DNA from 2 places in the Streptomyces sp. NPDC005195 genome. Region 2 is predicted to be linked to the other one. Evidence: riboswitches for the same ligand, from Rfam matches in the RefSeq annotation. Region 2 holds a riboswitch; the other holds the start of a gene.
The links. Region 2 has a riboswitch for glycine ahead of gcvP (aminomethyl-transferring glycine dehydrogenase). Riboswitches for the same ligand answer to the same signal wherever they lie in the genome.

Region 1 (3,402 bases), on a different contig from region 2:
CCCCTGTCGCCGCGAACTCGGCCGAGGCCGCGGCCAGGAAGTCCACCGGGTCGTCCTGCCAGTCGGGTTCGGAGAGTTTCACCCGGCCGCCGCTCGCGGGACCGTCCAGCGGAGTACGCCCGGCACGGCACAGCTCGGCGACCGCGAGGGGCGGCAGTGGTACGCCCACCACACCTCCGGGGTTGATCGCGACGCCGACCTGCGGGGGCAGCCCGCGGGCGAACTCGACGGCGGGCGCGATCGTGAACGACAGGTGGCTGCCGACGACCTGGCGGAACTGCTCCTCGGAGCTGAACACCGGCACGTACGCCTGGCCCTCGATCTCCAGCGTGGGCAGGTCGAGGGGGCCCGCGTGCGGACCGCCGCCGTTGGGCAGCGGCACCCAGACGAAGCTGCGGCCGAGGACCTCGACGATGCGGCCGCCCGCCGAGGGCACCCCGAGGGACGCGGAGAGCACCTCCTCCAGTTCGTTGCCGGGCCACCCGCCGTGCGGGTGGGGGTGCGGGTGCGCTGGTGCCGGGAAGTCGGGGAAGTCCATCTGTCTACCGCCTGCTGTGAACCGCTGATCCGGTGTTCCGGTGTCCTGGTGTGCTGCTCTGCTGCTCTGCTGCTGCTCTGCTGTGGTGTTCCGGCTGGAAAGGTTAGTGGGCGTCTACGACCCTCTCGTACGACGATGTCCCGTTCTCCCGTGCGGGCTTCCGTCCGCCCCTCCGCCCGACCGGCTCCGCACGCCCGTCAACCGTCGAAGTCGATCCGGCGCAGCACGTCCGCCGCTTCGCGGTCGAGGAGCACCGCCGAGCCGCAGCCCTCCGGCAGTTCACCCCGCTCGACGGAGCGCACCAGCCTGCCGAGCGCGCCACGGTGACGCGCGAACGCGTACCGCGAGACGCCCCGGCCGCGTTCACGCTGGCCCTCCAGCGCCGTGCCCGGTGTGACGTCGAGGAGCAGGAGGTGGAGGGTGCCGCCCCGGCGGCGGGCCTCGCGGGCGAGCCAGCGGCGCACCCAGGCCTGGGTACCGCAGTCGTGCACGACGACGCCGGTGCCGGAACGCAGCGTGCGGCGCAGGCCCGCGTAGTGCGCGAGGCGGACGAGGGGGCGGTAGACCGCGTACGGGAGCCGGCGGGCCAGCCGGCCGTCCCAGCGGTCGCGGGTGTCCTGGGAGTCCACCCGCCGGCCCGCGACCGCGCGGCGCATCAGGGTCGACTTGCCGCTGCCCGGCAGCCCGGTGACCACCACGAGGTCCGCCGTGCCGAAGTACAGGCCGTGCGGGCTGTGTCCGGCGCGCTCCCTGAGGTCGCGCACGACGGCCGCCGGAAGCGTGCCGCACACCTCCTGGGCCGCGGTACCCGGCTGCCGCGGCAGCGCGAGGGCCGAGGTCGTGGCGTACGCCCTGGTCCTGTTCACCGTGATCGTCCTCCCCTTGGGTCTGGAGTCCCATCCCCGTCGAGTGTAAAGAGAAGGTAATGCGCGGTGCTTGCCGTTTCCGTGTTCGGACTGCCACAGCCCGGTTACAGATGCGGACTGCCGTCTTCGGACGGCGCGTGCAATGATGTGCCCGCCAACTGCATACCGGCCGCTTGAATCCGCGCGGGAGAGTTCCCAGTGACGTGCACACATCCGTGTGACGCACGTCCGGCTGGGACGCCGAAGGAGCAAGTCCCTCCCTTGAATCTCTCAGGCACCGTTACCGCGCGGGCGAGGCACATCTGAAAAGCGGGCCGCTGACCGGTGGCTCCACCCAAGGTGCAAGTCGTGACCTCCGTTCGCGGGGTCGTGATGAACCTCTCAGGTTCCGATGACAGATGGGGAGGAACGACCTCGCCGTCATGCCTTGGGAGCCCCACCGATGAGCAGTAACGCACCCCGTCGTACCGCGCTCGATGCCCTGCATCGCTCGCTGGGCGCGACGATGACCGACTTCGCGGGCTGGGACATGCCCCTGCGGTACGGCTCCGAGCGCGACGAGCACGTCGCCGTCCGCACCCGGGCCGGTCTCTTCGACCTCTCGCACATGGGCGAGATCACGGTCACCGGCCCGCAGGCCGCCGCGCTGCTGAACCACGCGCTGGTCGGCAACATCGCCTCCGTCGGCGTGGGCCGCGCCCGCTACACCATGATCTGCCGGGCCGACGGCGGCATCCTCGACGACCTGATCGTGTACCGGCTGGCCGAGACCGAGTACATGGTCGTCGCCAACGCCTCCAACGCCCAGATCGTCCTCGACGCGCTGACCGGGCGCGCCGCCGGTTTCGACGCCGGGGTCCGTGACGACCGGGACGCGTACGCGCTGCTCGCCATCCAGGGCCCGGAGTCCGCCGGGATCCTCAAGTCGCTCACCGACGCCGACCTCGACGGCCTGAAGTACTACGCGGGTCTGCCGGGCACGGTCGCGGGCGTCCCGGCGCTGATCGCGCGCACCGGCTACACGGGCGAGGACGGCTTCGAGCTCTTCGTGGCCCCGTCCGACGCCGAGAAGCTGTGGCAGGCGCTGACCGAGGCGGGTGCGCCGGCCGGGCTGGCCCCGTGCGGTCTGTCCTGCCGCGACACGCTGCGCCTGGAGGCGGGCATGCCGCTGTACGGCCACGAGCTGACCACCTCGCTCACCCCGTTCGACGCGGGGCTCGGGCGGGTCGTGAAGTTCGAGAAGGAGGGCGACTTCGTGGGCCGCGAGGCCCTGGAGGCAGCCGCCGAACGCGCCGCCGCGAACCCGCCGCGGGTGCTCGTCGGGCTCGTCGCCGAGGGCCGGCGCGTCCCGCGCGCCGGGTTCGCCGTCGTCGCGGGCGGCGCGGTCGTCGGTGAGGTCACCTCCGGCGCCCCCTCCCCGACGCTGGGCCGGCCGATCGCCATGGCCTACGTCGACGCCGCGCACGCCGCACCGGGCACCGCCGGCGTCGGCGTGGACATCCGGGGCAGTCACGAACCGTACGAGGTCGTGGCGCTGCCGTTCTACAAGCGCCAGAAGTAGGTCCGCCCGGGCGCGTCGACGTGACCTGCCTCGTCGCGCCCTGTCCCCTGTCTCACGACACCCCGGCATCCGGACACCCCGTCCGTACCCGTTCATCAGCACTCCCCCGCGTACAGGAGAATTCAGGCCATGAGCAACCCCCAGCAGCTGCGCTACAGCAAGGAGCACGAGTGGCTGTCGGTCGCCGAGGACGGCGTCTCGACGGTCGGCATCACCGAGTTCGCGGCCAACGCGCTCGGCGATGTCGTCTACGCCCAGCTTCCGGAGGTCGGTGACACGGTGACCGCGGGCGAGTCCTGCGGTGAGCTGGAGTCGACCAAGTCGGTCAGCGACCTGTACGCGCCGGTCACCGGCGAGATCGTGGAGGCCAACCAGGACGTGGTGGACGACCCGTCCCTCGTGAACTCCGCGCCCTTCGAGGGCGGCTGGCTGTTCAA
Region 2 (3,402 bases):
GAACACCGGGTGCGTGAGGTAGTCGTCGGTGCGCAGCAGCGCCGCGGGAAGCGTGTCCTCGGTGCTCGCGTCCAGCGCCTCGATGTCGCCCTCGATGCCGAACGCGGCCCATACGGCCCCCACTTGCCTGCGCGCGGTGGTCTCGTCACAGGCGATCGACACGTGGTCGGCGTCGACGAGGTGGAGGTTGACACCGTGGTCGCGCGCGCCCGTCACGATGCCGGCGGCCCGGCCCGGCACACGGACGGTCAGCGTGTCGAAGTACGCGCCGTGCACGACCTCGGCGCCACCGGTCCTCAGCCCCTCGGCGAGGAGCGTGGCGTAGCGGTGGGTGCGGCGAGCGATCGTCCTCAGTCCGTCGGGCCCGTGGTAGACGGCGTACATGCCCGCCATCACGGCGAGCAGCACCTGAGCGGTGCAGATGTTGCTGGTCGCCTTCTCACGGCGGATGTGCTGCTCACGCGTCTGCAGGGCGAGCCGGTACGCCTTGTGTCCGTCCGCGTCGACGGAGACGCCGACCAGCCGGCCGGGCAGGCTCCGCGCGAACTTCTCACGCACCGCCATGTATCCGGCGTGCGGACCGCCGAAGCCCATCGGGACGCCGAACCGCTGGGTCGTGCCGACCGCGATGTCGGCGCCGAGCTCGCCGGGAGAGGTGAGCAGGGTCAGGGCGAGCAGGTCGGCCGCGACGGTGACGACCGCGCCGAGCTCGTGCGCCTGCTCGATGACGGGCTTGAGGTCGCGTACGGCACCGGAGGCGCCCGGGTACTGGACGAGTACGCCGTTGATCTCGCGCTCGGCGATCGCGGCCGGGATGCCCTCGCTCAGGTCGGCGACGACGACCTCGACGCCGGTGGGCTCGGCGCGGGTCTCGATGACGGCGACCGTCTGCGGCAGGGCGTCCGCGTCGATCAGGAAGAGGCCCTTCTTGTTCTTGCCCATGCGCCGCGACAGCGCCATCGCCTCGGCGGCCGCGGTGCCCTCGTCCAGCAGCGAGGCGCCGGAGGTGGGCAGCCCGGTCAGCTCGGCGACCACGGTCTGGAAGTTGAGCAGCGCCTCCAGGCGGCCCTGCGAGATCTCCGGCTGGTAGGGCGTGTACGCGGTGTACCAGGCCGGGTTCTCCATGACGTTGCGCAGGATCACCGGCGGCGTGAAGGTGCCGTAGTAACCGAGGCCGATCATCGGGTCGAGGACCTGGTTGCGGTCCGCGAGGGAGCGCAGTTCGGCCAGGACCTCGGCCTCGGTGCGCGCGCCCGGGAGCTCCAGCGCCTCGGCGTTCTTGATCACGTCCGGCACGGCCGCGGCCGTCAGCTCGTCCAGCGAGCCGTACCCGACCTGCGCGAGCATCTTGGCCCGTGCTTCCGGGGCGGGCCCGATGTGGCGCTGCTCGAAGGGGATTCCCTGCTCGAGCTCGGAGAGCGGAATGCGATGGGCGGTCATTACGGAGGCCTCCTGGTCACACACGACCTTCGAGGGGCACCACGGCGTGGGTGCCCCGACGGCCTCCCCCTCTGTCATCTCGACCTGAGAGCTTCACCGGCCCGCCCGCTCGCTGCGACCCGGCTTTCACCGTCGGTGAGAGCGGTAGCCATCGGCACCGCCCTGCTTTCCAGAGTGACCTCGTCCGTGCGGTACGTGAGCCTGAGAGATTCCGGGGAGGAGTTGCTCCTTCGGCGCCTCCGATGGTGTCTGGAGGACTCTCCCGCGCGGGGTCAGCAGCCGCTTGCCAGGGTACCAGCGTGAACAACGCACGGGCTTTCGAGTGGCCACCGTCACGAATGTGCTCTTTCGTAGTGCCTACGGATGAGTTGCAATCGAGTGGAGGGCCCGTGCAGACCGACATCGATCCGCGCAATCTGATCGGCCGCAAGGCGCTCGACCGCAATGGCGCCAAGATCGGCACGGTCGACGAGGTCTATCTGGACGACGCGACCGGCATACCGGAGTGGGCCGCCATACGTACGGGCCTGTTCAGCAGGGACGCCTTCGTGCCCCTGGAGCCCAGCGAACTCGTCGAGGGCAGTCTGCGCATCCCGTTCGACCGCGCCCTGATCAAGGACGCCCCCGACTTCGGCGTGGGCCGCCACCTCTCTCCGGAGCAGGAGCTCCAGCTCTACCACCACTACGGTCTCGACGTGACGCCCCCGGCCCTCCCGCCGGACCGCGATTTCGGCCGTCTGGCGGGAACGGACGAGACCTGAGACACCCTTTCGGAGGCGCGGAGCACTGCTTCCGGGGTACGGCGAACCAGCCGACCGGCCGGCCGTACGGCCTCCGGTGCCCAGCCCTTCCCCGCGGCCGGCCCTTCCTGTCGGCCCTGCCCGGACCAGTTCAGGCCCTCCCGGGCGCACCGGCGGACACGCCGGTCGAATCCTCGGGTCTTCGGCGCACCAGCGGCAGCGGGTCCGCGGGCTCCAAGGCCCCGTCGTCCGTACGGAACGTCCGCACCCGCCCCGGCTCCGAGTCGGGCGTCTCGAACCGCACCGTCACCCTGCCCAGCCCGCTGCCCTGGACCCACCCGTGCCCGTGCTCGGCATGGTGCACGTCGTGCCCCGCGGGCCAGCGCCGCCCGGCCGCCGGCACCTGCTCGGCCGCCGACTCCGCCGACGCTCCCTCCTCATCGGAGTGCTCCTGCTCCGCCGTCTCCTCCACCGCGGCCTGGGCCTGCGCCGTGGCCTGGGCCTGCGCGAAGAGGTCCTCCTGCGTGTAGTCGGCGAGCCCCGAGACACCGACGCCCAGCAGGCGTACACCCCCCGTCGTGTCCACCGCTTCCAGGAGCCGCGCGGCCGCCTCCCGTACGACCGCGGGGTCGTCCGTGGGCCCCCGGAGCGTCTCGGACCGGGTCAGCGTCGAGAAGTCGTACCTGCGCACCTTCAGCACGATGGTCCGTCCCGACAGCCCCGCCCGGCGCAGCCGCTGCACACACCGGTCGGCGAGCCGCTGCACCTCGAGCCCGACCCGCACCCGGTCATGGATGTCCACGTCATAGGTGTCCTCCACCGACACGGACTTCGTCTCCCGCTCGGCCACCACGGGCCGCTCGTCGCGGGCCAGCGCCATCGCGTACAGCGCGTGCCCGTGAGCCTTGCCCAGCAGCCGTACGAGCTCGTCCTCGCCCGCCTCGGCGATCTCGTCGACCGTGTTGATCCCGCCCCGCCGCAGATGGTCCCCGGTGGCGGGCCCGACGCCCGGCAGCGTCCGCACCGGCATCGGCCCGAGCATCGCGCGCTCCGTCCCCGGCTCGATGACCACCAGGCCGTCGGGTTTGGCCTGCTCGGAGGCGATCTTGGCGAGCATCTTGGAGGCCGCGAGGCCCACGGATCCGGTCAGGCCCGTGACAGCCCTGATGTCCGCGCGCAGCTTCACCCCGGCCAGCCGCGCCGAGGCGTCGTCCCAGGCGGT

Region 1: linked by a shared signal. The riboswitch ahead of gcvT (glycine cleavage system aminomethyltransferase GcvT) and the one ahead of gcvP (aminomethyl-transferring glycine dehydrogenase) in region 2 are both predicted to bind glycine.

The regions. Positions count from the first base shown of each region.
Region 1 covers NZ_JBEXHZ010000001.1:167,761-171,162, forward strand. The annotation lists gene ABZV34_RS00735 (enhanced serine sensitivity protein SseB) at 1-538, opposite strand, end outside; gene ABZV34_RS00740 (AAA family ATPase) at 736-1,410, opposite strand; glycine riboswitch at 1,579-1,700, shown strand; gene gcvT (glycine cleavage system aminomethyltransferase GcvT) at 1,847-2,965, shown strand; gene gcvH (glycine cleavage system protein GcvH) at 3,095-3,402, shown strand, end outside.
Region 2 covers NZ_JBEXHZ010000006.1:6,062-9,463, reverse strand. The annotation lists gene gcvP (aminomethyl-transferring glycine dehydrogenase) at 1-1,440, opposite strand, end outside; glycine riboswitch at 1,620-1,715, opposite strand; gene ABZV34_RS09315 (PRC-barrel domain-containing protein) at 1,830-2,201, shown strand; gene ABZV34_RS09310 (DNA polymerase IV) at 2,332-3,402, opposite strand, start outside.